DNA from 4 places in the Bacillus sp. 1A genome. Region 2 is predicted to be linked to each of the others. Evidence: a T-box and tRNA genes for the amino acid it is inferred to sense, from the RefSeq annotation. Region 2 holds a T-box; the other regions hold tRNA genes.
The links. A T-box is a leader RNA that pairs with one kind of tRNA and senses whether it is charged. The one in region 2 lies ahead of thrS (threonine--tRNA ligase), so its partner is inferred to be a tRNA-Thr.

Region 1: it has a tRNA-Thr gene. The T-box ahead of thrS (threonine--tRNA ligase) is inferred to sense a tRNA for this amino acid. The anticodon was not compared.
Region 3: it has a tRNA-Thr gene. The T-box ahead of thrS (threonine--tRNA ligase) is inferred to sense a tRNA for this amino acid. The anticodon was not compared.
Region 4: it has a tRNA-Thr gene. The T-box ahead of thrS (threonine--tRNA ligase) is inferred to sense a tRNA for this amino acid. The anticodon was not compared.

What each region holds. Positions count from the first base shown of each region.
Region 1 is NZ_JBQYLZ010000001.1:1,680,511-1,687,574, forward strand. Features, by position in the region: rRNA gene ACUN0F_RS08385 (23S ribosomal RNA) at 1-124, shown strand, start outside; rRNA gene rrf (5S ribosomal RNA) at 226-341, shown strand; tRNA gene ACUN0F_RS08395 (tRNA-Val) at 346-421, shown strand; tRNA gene ACUN0F_RS08400 (tRNA-Thr) at 426-501, shown strand; tRNA gene ACUN0F_RS08405 (tRNA-His) at 512-587, shown strand; tRNA gene ACUN0F_RS08410 (tRNA-Leu) at 611-691, shown strand; tRNA gene ACUN0F_RS08415 (tRNA-Gly) at 721-795, shown strand; tRNA gene ACUN0F_RS08420 (tRNA-Leu) at 812-900, shown strand; tRNA gene ACUN0F_RS08425 (tRNA-Arg) at 904-977, shown strand; tRNA gene ACUN0F_RS08430 (tRNA-Pro) at 988-1,061, shown strand; tRNA gene ACUN0F_RS08435 (tRNA-Ala) at 1,076-1,148, shown strand; tRNA gene ACUN0F_RS08440 (tRNA-Met) at 1,169-1,245, shown strand; tRNA gene ACUN0F_RS08445 (tRNA-Ile) at 1,250-1,326, shown strand; tRNA gene ACUN0F_RS08450 (tRNA-Ser) at 1,344-1,436, shown strand; tRNA gene ACUN0F_RS08455 (tRNA-Met) at 1,463-1,539, shown strand; tRNA gene ACUN0F_RS08460 (tRNA-Asp) at 1,543-1,618, shown strand; tRNA gene ACUN0F_RS08465 (tRNA-Phe) at 1,633-1,708, shown strand; tRNA gene ACUN0F_RS08470 (tRNA-Thr) at 1,723-1,798, shown strand; tRNA gene ACUN0F_RS08475 (tRNA-Lys) at 1,809-1,884, shown strand; tRNA gene ACUN0F_RS08480 (tRNA-Gly) at 1,898-1,968, shown strand; tRNA gene ACUN0F_RS08485 (tRNA-Ile) at 1,979-2,055, shown strand; tRNA gene ACUN0F_RS08490 (tRNA-Asn) at 2,063-2,137, shown strand; tRNA gene ACUN0F_RS08495 (tRNA-Ser) at 2,144-2,234, shown strand; tRNA gene ACUN0F_RS08500 (tRNA-Glu) at 2,240-2,311, shown strand; partial or broken gene ACUN0F_RS08505 (IS4 family transposase) at 2,423-2,587, opposite strand; gene ACUN0F_RS08510 (L-lactate dehydrogenase) at 3,052-3,996, shown strand; gene ACUN0F_RS08515 (S8 family serine peptidase) at 4,513-7,064, opposite strand, start outside.
Region 2 is NZ_JBQYLZ010000001.1:4,206,111-4,213,174, reverse strand. Features, by position in the region: gene ACUN0F_RS21565 (hypothetical protein) at 1-118, opposite strand, end outside; gene ACUN0F_RS21560 (hypothetical protein) at 251-625, shown strand; gene ACUN0F_RS21555 (YdbC family protein) at 818-1,438, shown strand; gene rluF (23S rRNA pseudouridine(2604) synthase RluF) at 1,622-2,329, shown strand; T-box leader at 2,455-2,678, shown strand; T-box leader at 2,714-2,936, shown strand; gene thrS (threonine--tRNA ligase) at 2,981-4,900, shown strand; gene ACUN0F_RS21540 (DUF2975 domain-containing protein) at 5,026-5,508, opposite strand; gene ACUN0F_RS21535 (ABC transporter ATP-binding protein) at 5,899-6,666, shown strand; gene ACUN0F_RS21530 (FtsX-like permease family protein) at 6,678-7,064, shown strand, end outside.
Region 3 is NZ_JBQYLZ010000001.1:5,828,408-5,835,471, forward strand. Features, by position in the region: gene ACUN0F_RS29875 (SH3 domain-containing protein) at 160-1,320, shown strand; gene ACUN0F_RS29880 (hypothetical protein) at 1,326-1,664, shown strand; gene ACUN0F_RS29885 (DUF3965 domain-containing protein) at 1,893-3,044, opposite strand; gene ACUN0F_RS29890 (CBS domain-containing protein) at 3,339-3,758, opposite strand; tRNA gene ACUN0F_RS29895 (tRNA-Glu) at 3,889-3,960, opposite strand; tRNA gene ACUN0F_RS29900 (tRNA-Asn) at 3,962-4,036, opposite strand; tRNA gene ACUN0F_RS29905 (tRNA-Ile) at 4,045-4,121, opposite strand; tRNA gene ACUN0F_RS29910 (tRNA-Trp) at 4,133-4,203, opposite strand; tRNA gene ACUN0F_RS29915 (tRNA-Thr) at 4,210-4,282, opposite strand; tRNA gene ACUN0F_RS29920 (tRNA-Phe) at 4,292-4,367, opposite strand; tRNA gene ACUN0F_RS29925 (tRNA-Asp) at 4,376-4,451, opposite strand; tRNA gene ACUN0F_RS29930 (tRNA-Met) at 4,455-4,531, opposite strand; tRNA gene ACUN0F_RS29935 (tRNA-Ser) at 4,555-4,647, opposite strand; tRNA gene ACUN0F_RS29940 (tRNA-Ser) at 4,706-4,798, opposite strand; tRNA gene ACUN0F_RS29945 (tRNA-Ala) at 4,819-4,891, opposite strand; tRNA gene ACUN0F_RS29950 (tRNA-Pro) at 4,907-4,980, opposite strand; tRNA gene ACUN0F_RS29955 (tRNA-Arg) at 4,991-5,064, opposite strand; tRNA gene ACUN0F_RS29960 (tRNA-Leu) at 5,068-5,156, opposite strand; tRNA gene ACUN0F_RS29965 (tRNA-Gly) at 5,173-5,247, opposite strand; tRNA gene ACUN0F_RS29970 (tRNA-Leu) at 5,277-5,357, opposite strand; tRNA gene ACUN0F_RS29975 (tRNA-Lys) at 5,372-5,447, opposite strand; tRNA gene ACUN0F_RS29980 (tRNA-Gln) at 5,452-5,526, opposite strand; tRNA gene ACUN0F_RS29985 (tRNA-Tyr) at 5,538-5,621, opposite strand; tRNA gene ACUN0F_RS29990 (tRNA-Val) at 5,630-5,705, opposite strand; rRNA gene rrf (5S ribosomal RNA) at 5,711-5,826, opposite strand; rRNA gene ACUN0F_RS30000 (23S ribosomal RNA) at 5,928-7,064, opposite strand, start outside.
Region 4 is NZ_JBQYLZ010000001.1:425,107-432,170, reverse strand. Features, by position in the region: rRNA gene ACUN0F_RS02295 (23S ribosomal RNA) at 1-1,068, shown strand, start outside; rRNA gene rrf (5S ribosomal RNA) at 1,117-1,232, shown strand; tRNA gene ACUN0F_RS02285 (tRNA-Asn) at 1,242-1,316, shown strand; tRNA gene ACUN0F_RS02280 (tRNA-Thr) at 1,321-1,393, shown strand; tRNA gene ACUN0F_RS02275 (tRNA-Glu) at 1,416-1,490, shown strand; tRNA gene ACUN0F_RS02270 (tRNA-Val) at 1,496-1,571, shown strand; tRNA gene ACUN0F_RS02265 (tRNA-Tyr) at 1,589-1,672, shown strand; tRNA gene ACUN0F_RS02260 (tRNA-Gln) at 1,738-1,812, shown strand; tRNA gene ACUN0F_RS02255 (tRNA-Lys) at 1,818-1,893, shown strand; tRNA gene ACUN0F_RS02250 (tRNA-Gly) at 1,899-1,970, shown strand; tRNA gene ACUN0F_RS02245 (tRNA-Ala) at 1,981-2,053, shown strand; gene ACUN0F_RS02240 (glycerate kinase) at 2,170-3,315, shown strand; gene rocF (arginase) at 3,525-4,418, shown strand; gene cdaA (diadenylate cyclase CdaA) at 4,668-5,489, shown strand; gene ACUN0F_RS02225 (CdaR family protein) at 5,482-6,963, shown strand; gene glmM (phosphoglucosamine mutase) at 6,956-7,064, shown strand, end outside.

The DNA.
Region 1 (7,064 bases), 2.5 Mb from region 2:
AGATGAGATTTCCCATAGCGTAAGCTAGTAAGATCCCTGAAAGATGATCAGGTTGATAGGTTCGAGGTGGAAGCATGGTGACATGTGGAGCTGACGAATACTAATAGATCGAGGACTTAACCATATAATATGAAGCAATGTTATCTAGTTTTGAAAGAATATAAAAAACTTGTTGACTTTAAAAGTCAAATAAGTTACAATGATTCTTGTCTTAAATGAATACAGTCTGGTAATAATGGCAGAGAGGTCACACCCGTTCCCATACCGAACACGGAAGTTAAGCTCTCTAGCGCCGATGGTAGTTGGGACCTTGTCCCTGTGAGAGTAGGACGTTGCCAGGCAAATGGAGGATTAGCTCAGCTGGGAGAGCACCTGCCTTACAAGCAGGGGGTCGGCGGTTCGATCCCGTCATCCTCCACCATTTAGCCGACTTAGCTCAATTGGTAGAGCAACTGACTTGTAATCAGTAGGTTGGGGGTTCAAGTCCTCTAGTCGGCACCAGAAAATCATGGCGGTTGTGGCGAAGTGGTTAACGCACCGGATTGTGGCTCCGGCATTCGTGGGTTCGATTCCCATCAGTCGCCCCATTTTTTCTTTGAATAATTAATATGCGGGTGTGGCGGAATTGGCAGACGCACTAGACTTAGGATCTAGCGCCTTTGGCGTGGGGGTTCGACTCCCTTCACCCGCACTTTTAATAAAATAACTCATACATGTCTTGCGGAAGTAGTTCAGTGGTAGAATACAACCTTGCCAAGGTTGGGGTCGCGGGTTCGAATCCCGTCTTCCGCTCCAATTTTCAATATGACATGCCGGGGTGGCGGAACAGGCAGACGCACAGGACTTAAAATCCTGCGGTGGGTGACCACCGTGCGGGTTCGACCCCCGCCCTCGGCACCATATGCGCCCGTAGCTCAATTGGATAGAGCGTTTGACTACGGATCAAGAGGTTAGGGGTTCGACTCCTCTCGGGCGCGCTTTTATTAACGGGAAGTGGCTCAGCTTGGTAGAGCACCTGGTTTGGGACCAGGGGGTCGCAGGTTCAAATCCTGTCTTCCCGATTTTCCAAAAACATGGGGCCTTAGCTCAGCTGGGAGAGCGCCTGCCTTGCACGCAGGAGGTCAGCGGTTCGATCCCGCTAGGCTCCACTTATTTTAATATCTTTTATGGCGGTGTAGCTCAGCTGGCTAGAGCGTACGGTTCATACCCGTGAGGTCGGGGGTTCGATCCCCTCCGCCGCTACCATAAAGGACCTTTAGCTCAGCTGGTTAGAGCAGACGGCTCATAACCGTCCGGTCGTAGGTTCGAGTCCTACAAGGTCCACCACTAAAGCTTTATATCTCGGAGGTATACCCAAGTTCGGCTGAAGGGATCGGTCTTGAAAACCGACAGGCGGCGAGAGTCGCGCGGGGGTTCGAATCCCTCTACCTCCTCCATTTTTTCTAAATTAATATTTTATCATCGCGGGGTGGAGCAGCACGGTAGCTCGTCGGGCTCATAACCCGAAGGTCGCAGGTTCAAATCCTGTCCCCGCAACCAAATGGTCCCGTGGTGTAGTGGTTAACATGCCTGCCTGTCACGCAGGAGATCGCCGGTTCGACCCCGGTCGGGACCGCCATTTTTTTACATAAAGGCTCGGTAGCTCAGTCGGTAGAGCAGAGGACTGAAAATCCTCGTGTCGGCGGTTCGATTCCGTCCCGAGCCACCATTTTGAAGTCGCAAGCCGACTTAGCTCAACTGGTAGAGCAACTGACTTGTAATCAGTAGGTTGGGGGTTCAAGTCCTCTAGTCGGCACCACTTTCAAAATGAGCCATTAGCTCAGTTGGTAGAGCATCTGACTTTTAATCAGAGGGTCGAAGGTTCGAATCCTTCATGGCTCACCATTTACAATTTAATGCGGGTGTAGTTTAGTGGTAAAACAAGAGCCTTCCAAGCTCTGGTCGAGAGTTCGATTCTCTTCACCCGCTTTTCAATTATGGGCCTATAGCTCAGCTGGTTAGAGCGCACGCCTGATAAGCGTGAGGTCGATGGTTCGAGTCCATTTAGGCCCACCATAATTATTCCGCAGTAGCTCAGTGGTAGAGCTATCGGCTGTTAACCGATCGGTCGTAGGTTCGAGTCCTACCTGCGGAGCCATATTATAGAGAAGTACCCAAGTGGCTCAAGGGGCTCCCCTGCTAAGGGAGTAGATCGCGAACGCGGTGCGAGGGTTCGAATCCCTTCTTCTCTGCCAGAATTGGCCCGTTGGTCAAGTGGTTAAGACACCGCCCTTTCACGGCGGTAACACGGGTTCGAATCCCGTACGGGTCATACTAAAAGAGATAGCATAATCTGCTATCTCTTTTTTGTTGTGTAAAAGTGGACTTTTGATAGTCTGCTTTTTTATGCAATAGAAGAAATATGAAGTATTCGCTGTTGCAGTGGGGTACATAGAGAGCCGTAAATACAATCATGTTGTTTATTTGGACCTGTATGAATATGAAGGAACTATCTATCTAACAAATGATACTCAAGTTGAACTTTTACCCCAGCTGTATGGCTGTAGCCTCCTACACTTGGAGAAACCGATGAAAATACATCCGGGAGCTACTGTGGAAAATAAATAATATATAGAAGAAGCTGTCTCTCAATAGGGGTGATCTACTGGAGACAGCTTTTTTTATGTTGTCATTATTGTCGAGTTTTGTCGGTAAGTCGATATTCCTTGTCGAATCGTTGATATATTTTGAGTTACGGTAGATATATTCTAAAAATCGTTGATATATGAAAATAATCGCCGATATAATTTCACTTACCGACAAAAACGTAAGAAAATCCCTTTCACAATCTAAAGAAAACGCCTCCATTGAAATGGATTCCACACCTATTCCATCAACTTTACACTCTATGTGAAAAAGTTCACAAATAGGTCATAATTTGTGAAGTAATTCACAATAATACGTGCTACAATATGAATGTAAAGAAGTTAAACAACATTAAATTAGTATTTTAATTAATTACTTAAACAATCATAAAAAAATATATGTGAACAATAGAGAGGGGAAATTACCATGAAAAAAGGTATCAATCGTGTAGTATTAGTAGGAACAGGAGCTGTAGGTTGTAGTTACGCTTACTCAATGATCAACCAAGGTGTAGCTGAAGAATTCGTATTAGTAGATGTTAATGAAGCAAAAGCAGAAGGGGAAGCAATGGACTTAAGCCATGCGGTACCATTCTCTCCATCACCAACAAAAGTTTGGAGCGGTAGCTATGCAGATTGTAAAGATGCAGATCTAGTTGTTATCACTGCTGGATTACCACAAAAGCCAGGTGAAACTCGTTTAGATTTAGTTGAGAAAAACACAAAAATCTTTAAACAAATCGTTCGCGGTATTATGGATAGCGGATTCGATGGAATCTTCTTAATCGCAACTAACCCAGTTGATATTTTAACTTACGTAACTTGGAAAGAATCTGGTTTACCAAAAGAGCGCGTAATCGGTTCTGGTACTACTTTAGACTCTGCTCGTTTCCGTTACATGTTAGGTGACTACTTAGATGTAGATCCACGTAACGTTCATGCTTACATCGTTGGTGAACACGGTGACACTGAACTTCCAGTATGGAGCCACGCTACTATCGGTGTACAAAAACTAGAAACAATCTTAGCTAACAATGAACAGTACAAACAAGAAGACTTAGACAAAATCTTCGAAAACGTACGTGATGCAGCTTACCATATCATCGAGCGTAAAGGTGCAACTTACTACGGAATCGGTATGTCACTACTTCGTGTAACTAAAGCAATCTTAAGCAACGAGAACAGTGTATTAACTGTATCTGCATACCTTGAAGGACAATACGGTGAGAAAGATGCTTTCGTAGGTGTTCCAGCTGTTATTAACCGCGAAGGTGTACGTGAAATCGTAGAACTTGAGCTAAATGAAGATGAAAAAGCGAAATTCGCTCATTCTGTAAAAGTATTAAAAGAAACAATGGCACCAGTACTATAATAATTGCTAAATAATTCAGAGGCGGGAAACTGCTTCCTACCTCTGAGTTTTTATATAATTTAAAGGATTTACCGAAAGAATTCTCTTTCCAGAGGCGCATGAAGGGCGATAGCCCAGTGATAGGTGGGAGATGAATTTCGGTTTGGCATAGCCAAAAACTTTTGATAAACTAGCTATATGAAGTTCTTTGATAACTTGATATAGAAGGTTGCAGGAAGAAAATAGCGTGCGAAAACCAAGCCATTCGGTTCCTGCGTAAAATATCAACCGTATAAAGAGAGCGTCCAATCGTTGGACATCTAGGGGTGGAACGCCCCGAAGTAACGCTCAGGGAGACGAAAGGTTACTTTCGTCGTGGAACTGAGAAGCTACCACTTCAAGCTTTGCTAAGTGGCGAGTAGTTCACTATAAATTCCTTTTCCGGTTTCCCTTGTATATCCCCAATATACCCCTTTTGCTGGATAAGGGTCGTTTATAGAAAAGAGCACTCTACTTTATATAGAGTGCTCTTTATTATTATTTTTTAGGTGTTAATCCTAATTTCTTTAAAATATCTGCCAGTGTACCGCTTTTTGATTTTTCAACAGGTATTTGTGATTTAGATGCATCTGGACCTTTTTTCAAGAAGTTCTTTTCAACGAAACGAATATCTTTTTCATCGACAATGCCATCTTTGTTAAGGTCGCCGTCTTTCACAGATAGTCCTTTTTTACCATAGTTGCTAGCGATAATTTCAGCATCTTTTATATCAATTACTTTATCAGCATTTACATCGCCAGCAAGATTTTCGTCAGGTCGTGCATAATAATATTGACCAAGCAGCTTACCATCTTTTTCAGTACCTAGTTTTGTAGTTAGTCGGCTTGTTAAATGTCCTGGAACCTCCACGTATAAGTTATAATCACGTGTATTAACAGGAAGTCCATTCAATTTGAAGTAACCGTATTTATCAAGTGAGCCTTCAAACTTATGACGGTAAGAATCCGTTGCATATACTTTTACACCAAGCTTTGTATAATCGAATTTCTCATCTAAATATCCACGTTCATTTAAGAATGCACCAGGTTTAATATTTCCTTCTACTTTTGAGTTTAAAGACATAACTGAGAATGTTTGATCTTGAAGTACACGCATTCTGTTTGGCTCTGATTCACCTTGTTTCCAGTAAACGAACACTGGTAAATCTAATTGAGCATTTGCTTCATAAAACTCATCATTTTCTACCTTGAAAGTTATATCAATGAACGGGAAGTCACCATCTAATCCGGCGAAGTTTTTATCATCGATAGCTCCGCCTACTGTAACAGAACCTTCTTCTAGTTTCGGTTCATTCACTTTTGCGGTTACCCCTTTTTCAGAAAGGAGTTTTTCAAAAGCAGGATTCAATTTCGCATTTGCAAATTTGAAGTTCTTCTCTAGGAATTTTACGTTAAATTCTCCAGATACAAATTGTTTCACATGTTTGGCGTTTAGTGTCACAGTGAACTCATCATCTTTATATAATTCTTTTTTATCATAACTAGCTTTCGCATATTGAGCACCTTGCGGAATAAACCAATAGTTATTTACACCGCTTGGATAGTCAGGACCTGCAGTTGCATAATCGAAAATATATACGCCTGTGTTCATTGGACCTTCAGTTTTAAAGGAATCAGGTGTAATACCAACTTTAAAGTCACCATTTTCAGTAATAGGTAAAAACTTGTGCAAGTATGGAGAATAGTCATAGTACATAACGCCGTTCGCTTCTTGCGTAATGTTTAATCCTTTTCCTCTTAAGTAGTCAACGTTAGAATCATATACATTTCCTTTAATCCATAGTGCTTTTTTACCGTCTTCTACTGTATAGTTTTCTTCATTTAATTCATAAATACCAGGCTGTAATCCAGTTAATTTCACTTCTGGTGGTGTATTATCAATTACGACGTAATCGCCTTTCACACGTGCCTTCCCGGCTTTATCGTAGCCAACAAATTCAATTGTGTAATCTCCTTCAGGTAAGTCGATTTTCTCATCACCAATTGGTTTTGCTGGATCATTTGTGAAAGGATACACTTTTCCGTTAAAGAATGAATCTAAGTAGTAGTACACATCCGTTTGTAGTCCACTCGTGTTTAACGTTCCAAGGAAACCGAGAGCTTTATTTGTTTTCGAATCTTTCACGATAAGATCTAACGTTTCAAGTTCGCTATTTAATTGGAACGCCCCGTGAACATATGATTCACGGTAGGGATTGAATGTAGATGTATCAGTTGAGATTGATTTTCTTGATAATAGTGCATTTTCAATACCAGGCTCTGACACACGAATAGAGAACGGAATTTGATACGTTTCTTCTTTATTTTTCGTGTTTGTAATATGAATATATCCTTCATATCGACCTTGCTTTGCACCAGCAGGAATATTAATTTTTGCTTCAATTTCATCAGATTTACCAGCATCAATCGTAATTGTTTCAGAAGTAGAAATTTTTACACCGTTTGCGGTAGCGTCGTTAATAGCAGAAGAAGCTGGTGTATAAGAAATTTCTGTTTTAAATTCTTTCTTCTCTTGTTTATTGCGGTTTTCAATTTTAATTTTTCGTTTTTGTTCAATTGATTCCCCGTCTTTTTGATAGTATTTACCGAATGCAATGGATCCAGTTTCTTCTGGTACTTCAATCACTTCATCATTGACAATTGTTTTTGTCGTATCTAACACTTTAAAACTGGTTTCTGTGTGAACAGAGTTATAAGCATCTACTCGTCCAGCTCCAACTTCATATACGGAATACTTTTCTTTTAAATCGTCAGCTGTGTTCATAAGAGACGCTTTTACATCGAATGGAGAGTATTCTGGGTGTTCTTGCAAAATAAGAGCAGCAACGCCAGCGATATGAGGAGATGCCATGGATGTTCCTTGCATACGTTCATAGGAAACATCGTAGTTTTCACCTTCTTGCGGGTCGTTAATATATTCAGGTACTGTTGAAAGTACCGCAACACCAGGCGCTGTAATATCAGGTTTAATATCATCATTTGATGTAACAGGGCCGCGTGAGCTAAAGTCTGCAAGATGATCGCCTTCTG
Region 2 (7,064 bases):
TTGTTTCTACGGTAGTTTTTTCGTTATTATTTTTTTCCTTAGTTGTGTAGAAAATCGTACAGGCAATAATAAAAATAGAAATAACAATTGTCCATTTATTAAAAAATAAGTTCTTCAATGGGTAATACCTCCAAAAATAAGTATCTTATAATTATAATATATAACAATAATATTGTTAATAATAGAGAATATAGTCTGGAATTAATTTTAATTATATTTTTTACATACACAAATAATCAAGATTAGTAAAATAATGAAAGTAATATGTGAGAAAAGAGGGTTTTTAGTGAAAATGAATAGAAGAAAACTAGTTTCAAATATTTCAACGGTTGTGTTATTAGTTGGTTTATTTACACTTATATATGTAGACAAAGAATCTAAAATTGAAGATTTTCCAGTACCAATGTCAGCAATTCATATTAACGATGATAAGGAAGAGGAGTATAAATATATAAGTGTAATGCCTATTACAAAGGCTAGTGGATGGGAGAACTTAGGGGGAAACGGACATACTGTTAGTTTTAAAAAAGGGGAGCGGAAGGTAACTGTATTACATTATCCGGGAGAAATTACGTATTATTTATTTGAGCAAAAGATGAATAAGAGAGATAAGCTAAAGTTGTAATTCGTTAAGAGTTACATCTTTTCTTTTGATTCTGAATTATTTGAAATAAAATCAGATAGATGGTTTGATAGATGTAGTGATAAATATGATTAGTTCTCTATGCACATAAAGAGTGCTGAAGAGATCATAAAAACATTATGTAAACTAAAAATATAAGTGGAAGATAAATTATATCCTAAGGGGGAGTTAAAAATGTTACTAAAAACAATCTACTGTAAAGTGGAAGAAGAGAAAAAAGAGTTATTTTCAAAAGCACAAGAAAAATGGCAAGCTATACAGCATCTAGATGGATTTCATGGGCAATTTGGTGGATGGTATGAGGATGAGGCATGTGTATTTACTTTATGGGAAGATAGAAGTGCGTATCAATCATTTATGAATAGTGCACACGATACCATTTATTTAAATAGTAATCAAGAGGATACGTTTCTTTCATGTGAAATTGAATTGTTTCAAACGTTGTATGATATAACTGATATGCCTTTGAAAGACGTTGTTACAGATGGGTCATTTGTAAGAGTTGCAATTTGTGATGTAAAACAACAGAGAGAAAAGCAGTTTTTACATAAACAAGAAACAATTTGGAATAAAGGGATGGAAAATGCAAAAGGGATGTTAGGTGGAGTTGTTGGGAAGTCTTTAAAAAATGAAAATTGTTACATAGAGTTAACTTATTGGAAAGATGAAATGGCGCATCAAAATTATGTAGAAGAGATTTTCCCAGAGTTGTATAAACTAGCTAATATTCATGAGGATTTAAAAGATATAAGAGGTAAACAAGCTATATGTAAGGAAGAGTGGCTTGTATATTAAGTGTACAAAACGTGCATAAATGAATGTATAATAAAGATATTTTCTTATAAACGAGTAATTAATAGAAGACGTTATATACCCTTTCATGTTAATATATTTAAGTTATAATAGAAGGCTTACCCTTTTGTATTGTACGGTAGAAGCAGTGTGAGCTTGAATTTTTTTGAAAAGGATGTGCCTAATTTGCGTATCAATAAATTTATTAGTGAAGCTGGAAAAGCGTCTCGACGTGGAGCAGATAAACTAATTAATGAGAGAAGAGTAATTATTAACGGTAAGGTTGCAAAAATTGGTGACCAAGTAAATCCAGGTGATGATGTACGTGTAAATGGAGAGCAACTTCGTATTGCTCGAGATCACGTATATATCGCTTTAAATAAACCAGTAGGTATTACATGTACGAGTGAAAAAGCTGTAAAAGGTAATATTATCGATTTAGTGAATCATCCATTACGAATTAGTCACATTGGACGTCTTGATAAAGACTCAGACGGTTTAATTTTATTAACGAATGATGGTGATATTGTAAATGAAATTTTACGTGCTGAAAACAAACATGAAAAAGAATATATCGTTTCAGTAGATAAGCCAATTACACCTGATTTTCTAGAGAAAATGGCAGCTGGTGTGAAAATTTTAGGAACGAAAACGCTTCCTTGTGAGGTAACACAGTTATCAAAATATGAATTCCAAATTATTTTAACTCAAGGATTGAATCGTCAAATTCGTCGTATGTGTGAGGCTTTAGGTTATCAAGTATACACTTTAAAGCGTACAAGAATTATGAATATAGAATTAAATAATTTACCTGTTGGACAGTGGAGAGATTTATCGAAGAAAGAGAAACGACGTCTATTTTCAGACTTAAATTACGAACCACAAGATTGGTAAAATTGAGAAGAGGAAACCAAAAATCTATTTTTGGTTTCTTTTTTTATTTAATAAAAAATCATTTTTAAACACTTGCAAAAATAAAATGAATAAGATATAGTAAATAACAATTAATGGATGTACTTTTAAAAGCAAAGAAAAGGACACGAGTTATTTTATCCGGTTATACAGAGAAGGAAGGAAAGCTGAGAACTTCCTAACGCAGAAAAATAACTTACCACCTTAGAGCTGCACTGGGGAAACTAAGTATCTAGTGCCGTGTAAGCGACGTTATCGCAAAAGAAGCCATTATGTTTTTTGTGATGGGAATCTGGGTGGAACCACGGATATAAGCATATTCGTCCCTATTTTAGGGATGAATATGCTTTTTTGTATTCAATTTCATAATAAGCGAAGAAAAGGACACGAGTTATTTTATCCGGTTATACAGAGAAGGAAGGAAAGCTGAGAACTTCCTAACGCAGAAAAATAACTTACCACCTTAGAGCTGCACTGGGGAAATTAAGTATCTAGTGCCGTGTAAACGACGTTACCGTAAAAGAAGCCATTGTATATTTACAATGGGAATCTGGGTGGAACCACGGGTAAAAGCACGCTCGTCCCTATTTTAGGGATGAGTGTGCTTTTTATTATGAAATGGAGAGATGAAAAATGAAAGAACAGATGATTGAAATGAAATTTCCGGATGGAAGCGTTAAAGAATTTGTAAAAGGAATTACTTTAGAAGAAATTGCGGGATCCATTAGCAGTCGTTTAAAAAAGAAAGCAGTCGCAGGGAAAGTAAATGATCAGTTATATGATTTACGCCGAAATATTGAAGGAAATGCGGAAGTAGAAATCGTTACTATAGATTCAAATGAAGGGGTAGAAATTGCAAGACACTCTGCGGCACATATTTTAGCGCAAGCTGTAAAGAGAATGCATGGTAATGTAAACCTTGGTGTAGGACCTGTTATTGAAAATGGATTTTATTATGATATGGATCTTCCGAGTAGTGTAAACGTAGAAGATTTACCGGAAATCGAAAAAGAAATGAAAAAAATTATAAATGAAAATATAAAAATAGAGCGAGTTGAGGTTTCACGAGAAGAGGCAAAAAAACTGTTTCAAGAAATGAATGATCACCTGAAATTAGAATTGTTAGAAGCAATTCCTAGTGGGGAAAGTGTAACACTATATAAACAAGGTGAATTTGTAGACTTATGTAGAGGACCTCATTTACCGTCAACAGGCTATTTGAAAGCATTCCAATTAACTCACGTTTCTGGTGCATATTGGCGAGGTGATAGTAACAATCAAGTGCTTCAGCGTATATATGGTGTTGCGTTCTCTTCTCAAAAAGAATTAGAAGATTATTTACATTTCGTTGAAGAAGCAGCAAAAAGAAATCATCGTAAATTAGGTAGTGAGCTGGAGTTATTTATGTTTTCTGAAGAGGCTCCGGGAATGCCATTTTATTTACCGAAAGGACAAATTATTCGTAATGAATTAGAAGCATTTTTAAGAGAAATTCAAAAAGAGTATAAGTATCAAGAAGTACGTACTCCGTTTATGATGAACCAAGAATTATGGGAGAAATCAGGACACTGGGGACATTACAAAGACAACATGTATTTCTCTGAAGTAGACAATAAAAGTTTCGCATTAAAACCAATGAACTGCCCAGGACATATGTTAATGTTCAAAAATAAATTACACTCTTATCGCGAATTGCCAATTCGTATGTGTGAGTTCGGTCAAGTACACCGACACGAATTTAGCGGGGCATTAAATGGATTATTAAGAGTACGTACTTTCTGCCAAGATGATGCTCATTTATTTGTAACTCCAGAACAAATTGAAGATGAAATTAAATCTGTAATGGCGCAAATTGATTACGTTTATAAAACTTTTGGATTCGAATATGAAGTAGAGCTTTCTACTCGTCCAGAAGATTCAATGGGTGATGATAAGTTGTGGGAGCAAGCAGAAGAGGCATTAGAAAATGTATTACATTCATTGAATTATAAATATAGACTAAATGAAGGTGACGGTGCATTTTATGGACCGAAAATCGACTTCCATATTAAAGACGCTTTAAATAGAAGTCATCAGTGCGGGACAATCCAACTAGATTTCCAAATGCCAGAGAAGTTTGATTTAAATTATATAGATGAGAAGAATGAAAAGAGAAGACCAGTTGTCATTCACAGAGCAGTTTTAGGATCGTTAGACCGTTTCTTAGCGATATTAATTGAGCACTTTGGAGGCTCGTTCCCGGCATGGGTGGCACCGGTTCAAGTGAAGGTCATTCCAGTTTCGAATGCAGTCCATGTACAATACGCAGATGAGATTGCGGATAAATTAGCACAAGCTGGCATTCGTGTGGAAAGAGATGTACGAGATGAAAAGTTAGGATATAAAATAAGAGAAGCACAAATGCAAAAAGTTCCTTATGTTCTTGTTATTGGGGATAAGGAAATGGAGAACGGATCTGTAAATGTACGTAAATACGGTGAAGACCAGTCAGAAGTTATTGAACTAAATGGGTTTGTGGAGAGTATAAAAGAGGAAATAAAAAATAAGAAATAGAGATTGATAATAAAATACACCATTAACATGTATTACTGAATTTAAACTCATTAAAGAACCATAATAAATGATGAAGGGATAGCTTAATCGCTATCCCTTCATCATTTATTGCCATATACTTCACTTCATACCGTTAAATCATTTTCTGATTTTATATTAATGGCTTCTTGTAAGAGCTTTTGGAGAACTGCAGCAAAAACAGCAATCACGATAGAGGAGAAAATAATGATCAATCCAATTGGTATAAAACTTGGAGGATCAATTTTTTTTGCCATAAGATAGTAAAGTGGCATACCTAGTATGTATATGGTACCGATAGTGAGGGCACAGTATTTTATATTTTTTAAAGCCTTTACTGATAATACCGAGAACGCTTTGTTCTTATCAATATAACTTAAAAGTTTAAAAACTTGATACAGAGCGAAGTAAAAAGGTATCGTCGCTACGTACATATCGATTAAAACGAGAGATTTCATATAAGCAATAGCTGGATACAATTCTCCAGCGAAATTCCCGATTTTAGGAACTAAAAATATGCACAATGCAAGTACTACTATACCTATAAAAACAATAGCTAGTTTTAAAAAGAGTGTTGTAACTTGTTTCATAAAAAGCACCTCGTTTATTTAATGACAACATGATTTTATCATATGATTTATCGTTTTAAAATAAAATTATATTGTTTTTTTAACTTATTATTATTGTTATTTATGTATCCTATTAATTTTGATAAAAATAAAAAACTTGCTCATTACAAATGAATCCACCTTATGAAATGGTCTGTAATATTTTTCACCTTACAAAAATGTAAGGTAAATGTAAGCGAAATCGAAGGAACGAGTTTTAGAAAAGTGAGAATATGGAATAGGAAAAAGGTTTACGTAACTCGTGTAATCCTTTCTGATTGAAAAATTTAAAAATTATTAAGGATTTACATGAGAAAAAGATAAGAAATATGTGAGAAATTAATTTTATACAAAAGGGATGGAGTGAAAGAGATGTCAACAAATGTAGTTACTGTAGAAAGTGTAGAAAAAACGTATGGGAAAAGAAATGAGAATCAGTCAAAAGCGTTAAGAGGCGTGTCATTAAGTATTAAAGAAGGAGAATTCGTCGGGATTATGGGTCCTTCTGGATCTGGCAAAACGACACTACTTAATGTGATTAGTACATTGGATCAAGCAACGGGTGGCAGTGTGACAATAGCTGGTACAAATATTACTTCTATGAAGGGGAATGCATTATCTGATTTTCGATCTCAAAAATTAGGATTCATTTTTCAAGATTTTAACTTACTTGAAAACTTATCAATTTATGAAAATATCGCTTTACCACTTTCTCTGCAAGGCGTACCTTCAAGTGAGATTACGGGGAAGGTAAATGAGGTTGCAAAGAAATTAGGGATTACTGAAATTTTAACGAAATATCCAACTGCTGTTTCTGGTGGACAAAAGCAAAGAACGGCGGCAGCACGAGCTTTAGTACATAATCCAGCAATCGTATTAGCAGATGAACCGACTGGTGCGCTTGATAGTAAAAATGCAAAAAGCTTATTAGAAGCGATGCAAGATTTACATGAAAATCACAATGTAAGTATTTTGATGGTTACACACGATGCGTTTAGTGCGAGTTATTGTGAGCGTATTTTATTTATTCAAGACGGTCTTCTTTATAAAGAGTTAAAGCGTCAAGGAACACGAGAAAATTTCTATCAAGACATTTTAGGTGTGCTCGCTCATATGGGCTCAGCTGCTGAGTCTAAGTAGGGGGCGAGACTATGTTATTCAAATTATCACGTCATAGTATGAAAAAGATGTTAAAAGATTATATGGTTTTACTTATTGGTCTCGTTATTAGTATTAGTATTTTCTACATGTTCCAAACGATGGCTATGAATAGTGAATTTACGAAAGATAATAGTCTTATTAGTAGTATTAGACTCGTATTCTGGGTAGGTGCCATACTATTATCGTTCATTACTGTATTTTATATTATATATGCCAATTCTTTCTTACTCACATTAAGAAGAAAAGAACTCGGTATGTACATGATGCTCGGTGCGAAAAAGAAAAAAGTAGCACAGTTATTATTTATTGAAACATTCGGTATGGGGATTGTCAGTATTATTATCGGGATCTTAGTAGGGATGTTGCTTGCGAGTGTA
Region 3 (7,064 bases), 1.6 Mb from region 2:
AATTATTATCCTAATTAATTGGATAAAAAGGAATCATTATCCTCAAAAAATTTATTTTTATATTGATTTCATATTACATTTATGTGAATACACCCACTATATTATATCTTTATACTATAATAAAATTACAACTATACAACTAGAGGAGGTCTCTATTATATGAATATGAAAGCTACTGCTTTAACAGCAACTACTGTCGCAATTGCCTCTTTACTTCCTTCTATGGGAGAAACAAATGTACAAACAGCCAACGCTGAACAATTATCTAATGTGAAAACTGGATATGTCAAAGTCGATCAAGTAGCCTTACATACAAAAGATAACGCAAATAGCTCTTCAATTGATACAATTCGCTTTAATACGAAAGTGAACATACTTGAAACAACTAATGGCTGGTATAAAGTATCCGTTAATAATAAAGTAGGTTACGTACAAAAAGATGCTATTCTACTAAAAAACAAACTTCAATCTAATAATCAATACATCGTTAATGCCAATGCATTAAACGTTCGTTCTGAACCTAATTTAGAATCTTCAATTTTAGATGTATTACCAAATGGAAAATTCGTTACCATTCAAGAAGAACAAGGCGAGTGGTATAAAATTTTACATAATGGCAAAACAGGTTACGTACAAAAAGCATTCGTATCTAATGGTTCACAACCTTTAGTAAAAGGCATCACAGTTCAAACTAATACGAAATACACAGTTGCAACACCTAAACTTAATGTACGTGGCAACGCTAGTACAAGTGGTGCACTACTTGGTTCATTACAAAATGGTACACAAATACAAGTAGTGGAAACTGTAGGAACTTGGTATAAAATTCGTTTTGGCACAGGATACGGATACGTGGCAAAACATTATGTGGTGCAAAATCAAATGCAATCACAAGCTCAAACGGCTCAACCTACTTCCATTCCAGCAGTTTTCAAATTCCCTACTCAAGGAAGAATTAGCTCAACCTTTGATATGCGTTGGGAACAAATGCATTATGGTATAGATATTGCAGCTCAAGGTAATGTCTCGATCCAGGCGGCAGCTGCAGGTAAAGTTGTGAAATCATATTATTCAGCTAGCTATGGCAATGTTGTGTTCATCGCCCATCAAATAAACGGGAAATTATATACGACAGTCTATGCACACATGAAAGATCGCACTGTACAAGCTGGTGATCAAGTACAAGCTGGACAATTAGTAGGTCATATGGGAAACACAGGTCATTCATACGGGCAACATCTTCATTTTGAATTACACAATGGAGAATGGAATTTTGAAAAAACAAATGCAGTAAACCCACTGCCATATTTAGTTAGGTAAATTGTATGCAACGCAATATCAATATACCTCTCTTAATTGAATACTTCGCCTTTTTAGGTTTAATCTGTTGTTTAATCATTTACAATACAAACACTGTATTTTTATCTATTATCATTGCTTTTGTTGCTTTAGAAATTATGATGGAATCCTTTCAAGTACAACTAAAACAAAAAATTGCTCATATATATAATGCCATCTTTCTATTAAGTGCCCTAATAACAAATATTATTAGTAATGGTTTTTATTTATCTACCGTATTTCCTGTATTCTTTATGGCTGTTTTATTATTCATAGCTAGATACATTCATGTTCCTAATACAAAAAAACACGAACAAGAAGCTTAGAAAGAGGAGACACTGTGTATCAATCTTTCAAAGATAATCCGATAAAATATATATTGAATTTATACACAAAAATAAATACTTTTTTTGGTATACAAGGAAGTAATACGGCACAATTTCTCCTTTATGGAATGTTATTTCTCGTCTTAATTGCGTTCTCCTTGCTTTACTAATAAAAAAAGGATCTCACATAAACTTGAGATCCTTTTTAATTTATATAGAAAATGCTTTTTATCCGCAAGCATATTTTTCATAAATAAAGCTAAGATTATATTTTTTCTCTAAGCTCATTCTTTGTTCATCATCACACCAATAGAACAGAATATCATGAATTGTTGCATAACGTTTATTTTTAAGAAATAGCTTAAAGAATGATGGTAAACAATCATGTAATTGTATAAATATATAATTGCGTAATATTTCTTCTTTATATTCAATGCCCTTACAAATATACAATAATTCTTCACAATAATACGCATGTTGTGGAACTTGAATCATTTCGAAAAATGGCACATATGATAATAACTTCCCGATAAAATGATCATATCGATCCATTATTCCTATCGTCATATGCTCCATCATATCTTTCATTACATATAAATAATCATCTACATGAGTAGTCTTGAGTGGGTCTAATCGATCTGAAATTTGAGAAAGTACAGCTCTTTGACAAGCTAACACCGCTTGACTAGGTCCATAGTATGATAGGAAGTCTGTACACTTACGATATTTTCGTAATAAGTCATGTGTATATAAGTCATATACAAACGTATTACAATACATCGCTAGACTCATCATATCACTATTTAATTGCTCTTTTGATAGAGATTTAGCTCTCTTACACATATAAAAGAATGTAAATTCTAATACTTCTTTATGGGATAATAAATGTTTACAGTCCGTTATACATTTCTCATTAAATTTAACTCTATCCCAAATTGCTACATCCTCATCAGTTAATTCACCAATACGATATTTAATAATTAAATAGTTTAAAGCAACCGCTTGTGTCAAAAGATCCCACGTTTCATATTCTAATGAAGTGTGAACAAACTCAGCTAGTCCTTGAGTTACCATAAAAGTATTTGCTTCTTCATACCAGCCAATCTCTTGGCATAAACGAAGAATACGTAATAAAGTTGGAATTTCATCTTTATGAAACTGTGGTAAATTTTTTGCTTTATCCATTCCATATACGATAAATGCCGCTAAATTTTCTTCTTTATAAAATTCTTTTTCTTTCCACACTAATATAGTTCTTTCTTTCCCTTCACCTTTCGGATGACAAGGTACAAGTAAAGAAAATAATTCAGCGAAATTATTTGGTTCTATATATGTATCTGTAACCAAATTCCAATTTGGATCGCGCTGTACAGCCCTCATATAATTCCCCTTCCCTTTTGTCTACATAGGAAATATTAATCCATTATTACATCATTAACAATGAATATTGTTATATTCGAAATCTATCATAATACTTATATCTATCAGTATATCATTTTTTCTCTTATTTAAAATTAAGAATGACAAATTTAAATAAACTGTTGAAATTACTAACTGTATACTTATTATATAATGGCTCAGATACATCATGCTAACATATTAGCTTAACCCTATATACTAGAATAATGTATCTGATGTTTATACGTAACTTATTCCACTAATTAAAGTCTCACTTCATTCCGTATGCTCTGATATTTCACTTAAAGCAAATCCCGCTTGATCATCTGCCGATTCTTTTATAGCTAAATCTCCTAGTGCTAACATCCCAACGAGTTGACCACTCTCAACTACTGGCAATCGTCTAATTTGATACTGTGCCATTAACTCTGTAGCCTTTTCAATAGGTTCATCTGGAGAAACTGAAACAATGTTTGTTGTCATTACATTTGTAATTTTATTAGATCCAGGATGTTTCTCAGCAATCCCACGAACAACTAAATCTCGGTCCGTAACAAGCCCAACAACTTGCTCATTTTCAACAACTGGAATCAATCCAATCGATTCTTCTTTCATCTTTACAGCAGCCTCATATACATTGTCTAGCGGTGTACAATGTACAACATCAGTACTCATAAAGTCTCTCACTCGTGTCATTTTTGTCTCCTCCTTTTTATACATACCATAGCTTTTCCTAAATCCCTTTATTTATTTCAGGAAAATCAGTTGATAAAGGAGGATTCCACAAAATAAAAAAGAGTCAGCATATTGCTGACTCTTTTTTTTATGACCCGTACGGGATTCGAACCCGTGTTACCGCCGTGAAAGGGCGGTGTCTTAACCACTTGACCAACGGGCCATGGCTCCGCAGGTAGGACTCGAACCTACGACCGATCGGTTAACAGCCGATAGCTCTACCACTGAGCTACTGCGGAATAATATATGGTGGGCCTAAATGGACTCGAACCATCGACCTCACGCTTATCAGGCGTGCGCTCTAACCAGCTGAGCTATAGGCCCATACACTTTTACAGGGGCAGTAGGAATCGAACCCACACTGGAGGTTTTGGAGACCTCAGTTCTACCTTTAAACTATGCCCCTAAAGGATGCCGACTAGAGGACTTGAACCCCCAACCTACTGATTACAAGTCAGTTGCTCTACCAATTGAGCTAAGTCGGCATAAAAAAATGGTGGCTCGGGACGGAATCGAACCGCCGACACGAGGATTTTCAGTCCTCTGCTCTACCGACTGAGCTACCGAGCCAACATAAATGGCGGTCCCGACCGGGGTCGAACCGGCGATCTCCTGCGTGACAGGCAGGCATGTTAACCACTACACCACGGGACCATTTGGTTGCGGGGACAGGATTTGAACCTGCGACCTTCGGGTTATGAGCCCGACGAGCTACCGTGCTGCTCCACCCCACGACAATATAATGTTTTTTAAAAAATGGAGGAGGTAGAGGGATTCGAACCCCCGCGCGACTCTCGCCGCCTGTCGGTTTTCAAGACCGATCCCTTCAGCCGAACTTGGGTATACCTCCATGAAGGAAAAAATAAAAATTTTATTATTATATGTATCTAAACCATTTAAAAAGAAAATGGAGGAGGTAGAGGGATTCGAACCCCCGCGCGATTCTCACCGCCTGTCGGTTTTCAAGACCGATCCCTTCAGCCGAACTTGGGTATACCTCCGAGACATATAATAAATAAAGTGGAGCCTAGCGGGATCGAACCGCTGACCTCCTGCGTGCAAGGCAGGCGCTCTCCCAGCTGAGCTAAGGCCCCATGTTTTTGGGAATATCGGGAAGACAGGATTTGAACCTGCGACCCCCTGGTCCCAAACCAGGTGCTCTACCAAGCTGAGCCACTTCCCGTTAATAAAAGCGCGCCCGAGAGGAGTCGAACCCCTAACCTCTTGATCCGTAGTCAAACGCTCTATCCAATTGAGCTACGGGCGCATATGGTGCCGAGGGCGGGGGTCGAACCCGCACGGTGGTCACCCACCGCAGGATTTTAAGTCCTGTGCGTCTGCCTGTTCCGCCACCCCGGCATGTCATATTGAAAATTGGAGCGGAAGACGGGATTCGAACCCGCGACCCCAACCTTGGCAAGGTTGTATTCTACCACTGAACTACTTCCGCAAGACATGTTTGAGTTATTTTATTAAAAGTGCGGGTGAAGGGAGTCGAACCCCCACGCCAAAGGCGCTAGATCCTAAGTCTAGTGCGTCTGCCAATTCCGCCACACCCGCATATTTTGTTAAAATGGTGAGCCATGAAGGATTCGAACCTTCGACCCTCTGATTAAAAGTCAGATGCTCTACCAACTGAGCTAATGGCTCTTAATGGCTGGGCTAGCTGGATTCGAACCAGCGCATGACGGAGTCAAAGTCCGTTGCCTTACCGCTTGGCTATAGCCCATTAATTAAGAATGGTGGAGGGGGGCAGATTCGAACTGCCGAACCCGAAGGAGCGGATTTACAGTCCGCCGCGTTTAGCCACTTCGCTACCCCTCCGACATATATGGTGGAGGATGACGGGATCGAACCGCCGACCCCCTGCTTGTAAGGCAGGTGCTCTCCCAGCTGAGCTAATCCTCCATTTTGCCTGGCAACGTCCTACTCTCACAGGGACAAGGTCCCAACTACCATCGGCGCTAGAGAGCTTAACTTCCGTGTTCGGTATGGGAACGGGTGTGACCTCTCTGCCATCATTACCAGACTATATTCATTTAAGACAAGAATCATTTTAACTTATTTAACTTTTAAAGTCAACAAGTTTTTTATATTCTTTCAAAACTAGATAACATTGCTTCATATTATATGGTTAAGTCCTCGATCTATTAGTATTCGTCAGCTCCACATGTCACCATGCTTCCACCTCGAACCTATCAACCTGATCATCTTTCAGGGATCTTACTAGCTTACGCTATGGGAAATCTCATCTTGAGGGGGGCTTCATGCTTAGATGCTTTCAGCACTTATCCCTTCCGCACATAGCTACCCAGCTATGCCCTTGGCAGAACAACTGGTACACCAGCGGTGCGTCCATCCCGGTCCTCTCGTACTAAGGACAGCTCCTCTCAAATTTCCTACGCCCACGACGGATAGGGACCGAACTGTCTCACGACGTTCTGAACCCAGCTCGCGTACCGCTTTAATGGGCGAACAGCCCAACCCTTGGGACCGACTACAGCCCCAGGATGCGATGAGCCGACATCGAGGTGCCAAACCTCCCCGTCGATGTGGACTCTTGGGGGAGATAAGCCTGTTATCCCCGGGGTAGCTTTTATCCGTTGAGCGATGGCCCTTCCATGCGGAACCACCGGATCACTAAGCCCGACTTTCGTCCCTGCTCGACTTGTAGGTCTCGCAGTCAAGCTCCCTTATGCCTTTGCACTCTACGAATGATTTCCAACCATTCTGAGGGAACCTTTGGGCGCCTCCGTTACACTTTAGGAGGCGACCGCCCCAGTCAAACTGCCCACCTGACACTGTCTCCCGGGTCGATAAGACCCGTAGGTTAGAATTTCAATACAGTCAGGGCGGTATCCCACCAGCGCCTCCACCGAAGCTAGCGCTCCGGTTTCAATGGCTCCCGCCTATCCTGTACAAACTGTACCAAAATTCAATATCAGGCTACAGTAAAGCTCCACGGGGTCTTTCCGTCCTGTCGCGGGTAACCTGCATCTTCACAGGTACTATAATTTCACCGAGTCTCTGGTTGAGACAGTGCCCAAATCGTTACACCTTTCGTGCGGGTCGGAACTTACCCGACAAGGAATTTCGCTACCTTAGGACCGTTATAGTTACGGCCGCCGTTTACTGGGGCTTCAGTTCAGAGCTTCGCTTACGCTAACCCCTCTCCTTAACCTTCCAGCACCGGGCAGGTGTCAGCCCCTATACTTCGCCTTACGGCTTCGCAGAGACCTGTGTTTTTGCTAAACAGTCGCTTGGGCC
Region 4 (7,064 bases), 3.8 Mb from region 2:
CCTGCCCGGTGCTGGAAGGTTAAGGAGAGGGGTTAGCGTAAGCGAAGCTCTGAACTGAAGCCCCAGTAAACGGCGGCCGTAACTATAACGGTCCTAAGGTAGCGAAATTCCTTGTCGGGTAAGTTCCGACCCGCACGAAAGGTGTAACGATTTGGGCACTGTCTCAACCAGAGACTCGGTGAAATTATAGTACCTGTGAAGATGCAGGTTACCCGCGACAGGACGGAAAGACCCCGTGGAGCTTTACTGTAGCCTGATATTGAATTTTGGTACAGTTTGTACAGGATAGGCGGGAGCCATTGAAACCGGAGCGCTAGCTTCGGTGGAGGCGCTGGTGGGATACCGCCCTGACTGTATTGAAATTCTAACCTACGGGTCTTATCGACCCGGGAGACAGTGTCAGGTGGGCAGTTTGACTGGGGCGGTCGCCTCCTAAAGTGTAACGGAGGCGCCCAAAGGTTCCCTCAGAATGGTTGGAAATCATTCGTAGAGTGCAAAGGCATAAGGGAGCTTGACTGCGAGACCTACAAGTCGAGCAGGGACGAAAGTCGGGCTTAGTGATCCGGTGGTTCCGCATGGAAGGGCCATCGCTCAACGGATAAAAGCTACCCCGGGGATAACAGGCTTATCTCCCCCAAGAGTCCACATCGACGGGGAGGTTTGGCACCTCGATGTCGGCTCATCGCATCCTGGGGCTGTAGTCGGTCCCAAGGGTTGGGCTGTTCGCCCATTAAAGCGGTACGCGAGCTGGGTTCAGAACGTCGTGAGACAGTTCGGTCCCTATCCGTCGTGGGCGTAGGAAATTTGAGAGGAGCTGTCCTTAGTACGAGAGGACCGGGATGGACGCACCGCTGGTGTACCAGTTGTTCTGCCAAGGGCATAGCTGGGTAGCTATGTGCGGAAGGGATAAGTGCTGAAAGCATCTAAGCATGAAGCCCCCCTCAAGATGAGATTTCCCATAGCGTAAGCTAGTAAGATCCCTGAAAGATGATCAGGTTGATAGGTTCGAGGTGGAAGCATGGTGACATGTGGAGCTGACGAATACTAATAGATCGAGGACTTAACCATATAATATGTAGCAATGTTATCTAGTTTTGAAGGAATATGCCTTCATAGTTTGGTGATGATGGCAGAGAGGTCACACCCGTTCCCATACCGAACACGGAAGTTAAGCTCTCTAGCGCCGATGGTAGTTGGGACCTTGTCCCTGTGAGAGTAGGACGTTGCCAGGCTATTATTATTCCGCAGTAGCTCAGTGGTAGAGCTATCGGCTGTTAACCGATCGGTCGTAGGTTCGAGTCCTACCTGCGGAGCCATTATGCTTCCATAGCTCAGCTGGTAGAGCACTTCCATGGTAAGGAAGAGGTCACCGGTTCAAGCCCGGTTGGAAGCTTGGGAAGAGTTTTAAAATTTTTGGCCCGTTGGTCAAGTGGTTAAGACACCGCCCTTTCACGGCGGTAACACGGGTTCGAATCCCGTACGGGTCACCACTTTTGGAGGATTAGCTCAGCTGGGAGAGCACCTGCCTTACAAGCAGGGGGTCGGCGGTTCGATCCCGTCATCCTCCACCATATATATTTTAAATGTCGGAGGGGTAGCGAAGTGGCTAAACGCGGCGGACTGTAAATCCGCTCCTTCGGGTTCGGCAGTTCGAATCTGCCCCCCTCCACCATTTTCTTTAAAATAACCTGAGAGGGTTTATTTTTTTGAAAAGATAACCATACTAGTAAATATTAATGGGCTATAGCCAAGCGGTAAGGCAACGGACTTTGACTCCGTCATGCGCTGGTTCGAATCCAGCTAGCCCAGCCATTTACGAGCCATTAGCTCAGTTGGTAGAGCATCTGACTTTTAATCAGAGGGTCGAAGGTTCGAATCCTTCATGGCTCACCATTTTCGCGGAAGTAGTTCAGTGGTAGAATACAACCTTGCCAAGGTTGGGGTCGCGGGTTCGAATCCCGTCTTCCGCTTTATTACTAAGGGGCCTTAGCTCAGCTGGGAGAGCGCCTGCCTTGCACGCAGGAGGTCAGCGGTTCGATCCCGCTAGGCTCCATCTAAATAAAAAAGCTTACATCATATGATGTAAGCTTTTTTTGTATTTAAAAAGACAACTTTCATACTTGTCGTTTAAAATGAAGAAAATGTAAAAATAAAGGATGGGGGATAATTGTGAAAGTTGTTATTGCATCTGATTCATATAAAGAAAGCTTAAAAGCTATAAAAGTATGTGAAGCTATTGAAAGAGGATTTGGAGCAATTTTTCCTAAAACAGAGTACGTAAAAATACCAATTGGAGATGGAGGTGAAGGAACGGTTGATTCACTTGTGGATGCTACAGATGGAAGAATGATACCCCTTCATGTGACAGGACCGCTTAGAGAACGTGTACAAGCCTTTTACGGTATGTCTAAAGATAAAAAGACAGCGTTTATTGAAATGGCAGCAGCATCAGGATTACAACACGTTCCGCTTAAAAAGCGAAACCCACTTATTACAACGACTAAAGGAACCGGAGAGCTTATACTACATGCGCTAGACGAAGGAGCTGAGCACATTATTTTAGGACTTGGCGGAAGTGCTACAAATGATGGCGGAGCAGGTATGTTGTCAGCTTTAGGGGTCAGGTTTATAAATGGAAAAGGGGAAGTAATAGAGCCATCTGGAGGGACGTTACATTCGATTGTCGCTATTGATTTTTCATGCATGGATGCACGCTTAATGCATATAAAGATAGAAGCAGCATGTGATGTAGATAATCCGTTAGTTGGAATAAGGGGAGCATCTTTCGTATTTGGGAGGCAAAAGGGTGCGAATGCAGAGATGATGAAAGAGCTGGATGAGAATTTAAAGCATTATGCGAATATCCTTAAACAATACTTATCTTGCGACGTAGCTGAAATACCTGGCGCAGGAGCCGCAGGAGGAATGGGAGCAGCTGTTATTGCAGTGTTAAAGGGAAGCTTGCGGAGAGGAATTGAAATTGTATTAGACTATACAAATTTTAATAAGCATATAGAAGGTGCAGATTTAATTATAACTGGCGAAGGGAGAATAGATGAACAAACAGCATATGGAAAGGCCCCTGTAGGTGTTGCGGAGCGTGCAAAGCATTTTCGTATTCCTGTCATTGCTATTGGAGGATCTGTATCTCCGAATTATTCAGCTGTTCATGAAAAAGGAATCGATGCAGTATTTAGTATTACAGCGAGTCCTATGACATTAGAAGAGGCATATAAAGTAGCGGAAGAGAATATCGAAATGACAGCAAAGAATATTGCCGCAGTATGGAAAATAGCATCAGAAAAACACTTCTAAATGTAGGAGTGTTTTTTATTATTATTTAATAATAATGATGGTAGTTGTTTCATTAAGTTAACTTTATACATAGAATAGTCTTGAAATTTGGTTTTTAAAGCGAATATAAGTGAATAATTTGTATATCCATACAGAAAAATGTCGAGTTGAGTCAGACTATATAAAAGATTTAAAATATTTAGTGAAGGCATAAAAGGGGGATACTATCTATGAAAAAAGAAATCTCAGTTATTGGAGTTCCAATGGATTTAGGACAGATGCGTCGCGGGGTAGATATGGGGCCGAGTGCAATCCGTTATGCAGGCGTAATTGAAAGAATTGAAGAAATTGGATATGACGTTAAAGATATAGGAGATATATGTATAGAGAGAGAAAAAGAAGCAGATGTAAATACAAACTTAAGAAACCTTACACAAGTTGCAACTGTATGTAACGAATTAGCAAGTAAGGTGGATCATATTATAGAAGAGGGACGTTTTCCACTTGTATTAGGTGGTGATCATAGTATCGCAATTGGTACATTAGCTGGTGTTGCGAAACATTATAAAAATTTAGGTGTTATTTGGTACGATGCACATGGTGACTTAAATACAGAAGAAACTTCACCATCTGGAAATATTCATGGCATGTCACTTGCAGCAAGTTTAGGGTATGGACATCAAACGCTTGTAGATTTATACGGGGCATATCCAAAGGTGAAAAAAGAGAATGTTGTAATTATCGGTGCACGTGCATTAGATGAAGGAGAAAAAGACTTTATTCGCGAGGAAGGTATTAAAGTATTCTCGATGCACGAGATTGATCGTATGGGTATGACGGCTGTTATGGAAGAAACAATCGCTTATTTATCTCATACTGATGGTGTACATTTATCATTAGATTTAGATGGTCTTGATCCTCATGATGCACCAGGAGTTGGAACGCCTGTAATTGGTGGCCTATCTTATCGTGAAAGCCATTTAGCAATGGAAATGTTAGCGGAAGCTGATATTGTCACATCTGCTGAGTTTGTTGAAGTAAATACCATTTTAGATGAGCGAAACAGAACGGCAACAACGGCAGTTGCTTTAATGGGTTCTTTATTCGGTGAAAAACTAAAATAAATGTAAGAAAAGCAACTGAGAAGTTGCTTTTTTTATTTGAAAATAAGCGTATAATAATGATTTATATTATACTGTACGATAATAATGTTTGACATCTTGCCAATTTAGACGAAAGGGGGGTTGTTTGTAATTGTCGTTTGTTTCATGTATGGTATAATTAACTAGTTGTTGGAAATACATACAGATAGAGCATAAAACAATATTTCAATATATGGATAGAATTGCTCGTAAGTAGGAGGAAGGGGTAGTATGCCTTTTGAAGATACGACCATTTTGAAATATCTTAGTACGGTATTAGATATTGCCGTTGTATGGTTTATTATATATAAGCTAATTCTCATAATCCGAGGGACGAAAGCTGTTCAACTTTTAAAAGGGATTACAGTTATTATTGTCGTTCGGATGATCAGTATTTTCCTTGAATTGCATACGCTTTATTGGCTAACTGAGCAAGTATTAACGTGGGGATTTTTAGCCGTTATTATTATTTTTCAGCCAGAATTGCGAAGAGCACTTGAGCAGCTAGGACGCGGGAGTTTATTTTCGCGTGTTGGAACTCATGAGGATGATGAACCTGAAATCGTTGCAACAGCGATAGCGAAAGCAACGGAATATATGGGGAAACGTAGAATTGGTGCATTAATTACTTTGTCAAAAGAGACCGGTATGGGTGATTATGTGGAAACAGGTATTCCGCTAAATGCACACGTATCATCGGAATTACTTATTAATATTTTCATTCCTAATACACCTCTTCACGATGGAGCGGTTATTATGCAAGGAAGTACCATTAAAGCAGCAGCGTGTTATCTTCCGTTATCGGAAAGTCCGTTTATCTCTAAGGAACTAGGAACTAGGCATCGCGCTGCAATGGGAGTTAGTGAAGTTACTGATAGTATTACAGTAGTTGTGTCGGAAGAAACTGGCCAAATTTCTTTAACGAAAAATGGTAAGTTGCATCGTGATTTGAAGACAGAACAACTGAAAGATATGTTGTTAGCTGAATTTAGTGCGAGCGAAAAAACGACTTCTTCGTCTTTATGGAATTGGAGGAGAAAGCGTCATGGATAAGTTAATGGAGAATCATTGGTTTTTAAAAGGGATCTCATTACTATTGGCGTGTATGCTTTTTATGTCAGCGACTTTAACTGAAAAAAATACGACATCGGGGATACTACCTTTCGCAAATGATGCGAAAGAAACCTTAACTAATTATGCCATTAACCTTAAGTATGATGAAGAGAAATATATTGTAAGTGGTATTCCGTCAGAGGGCGTTAAGGTGAAGTTAGAGGGCCCAAAAGCAGCAGTTGCTACAGCAAAAGCGAAAAAACAATTTGATATACCAGTTGATTTGAGAGATAGCGAAAAAGGAACTTATGAAGTTTCTTTGAAAACGAACGGGCTTCCAGATGATGTGAAAGGAACAGTTCAGCCATCAACAATTAAAATTACTCTACATGAAAAAGCGAGAAAATACGTTCATGTAGACTTAAAATTATCAAATGAGGATCAAATGCCAGCGGGTTCAACTCTTGAAAAATCAAACATTAAACCTGATACTGTTGAGGTAGTTGGGACGAAAGAAGAAATTGAAAGTATTTCATCTGCTAAGGCGTATATTGATTTAAAAGGTGTTAATAAAACTGTTACAAAAACAGCCGAAGTTACATTATACAATAGAGAAGGAAAACGTTTAAATGTAAGAACGAGTCCATCTAAAATTAGTGTAACATTGAATGTGGCGACGCAAGCTACGACCAATAATACTGAAAAAACTGTTCCTGTAACGTATACGAAAAAGGGGAGTTTACCAGAAGGATTGGCCGTTACAAATATTAGCATTGAGCCGAGAGAAGTAACAATAGCAGGTCCAAAAGATATTTTGGATAATATACAATCGATAGAGGGGGTCGAAGTAGATCTTAGTCAATTGACAGAGTCTACAACATTCGATACCTCTGTTTTATTGCCAAAGGGTGTAACAAGTGCAAAACCGAATCAAGTGAAGGTTTCGGTAGGAGTGCAAAAAACAAAACAAACGAAAACAAGAACGATTGATGGTATATCAATTCAAAAAAATGGACTTTCTAAAGATGTTACGGCCCAGCTACTTTCACCGCAAGATGGGAAGATAAGCGTTGATATTTCAGGAGAAACAAGTATAGTAGATAAAATAACAGCTGCTCAAATAACAGCAGCCATTAATCTGCAAAATGTATCTCCGGGGACGAAGGATGTTTCTATTCAAGTGAGCGGTCCTGGTAATATTTCAATAGAGCCAAAGCAAAAAAGTGCCAAAGTCACAATTGTGAAGAAAGAAAATCCAGATAAAGAAGTACAGGGTAACGGTGAAAAACCAGATTCAAATAATAACCAAGATAATCAAACTGAAAAACCAAAAAATCCTGAACCTGAACCTAAACCTAAACCTAAGCCTGACACGGAACAGGAACAAAATAAAGATAAAGAAAAAGAAACTAGTCAAGAGCCAACAGTAGATAATCAAAAAGAGCCAGAAAAAGGAGCGAATCATAATGGGTAAATATTTTGGTACAGATGGAGTACGCGGGGTTGCGAACCAGGAGTTAACACCTGAATTAGCGTTCAAAATTGGACGTTTTGGTGGTTATGTATTAACAAAAG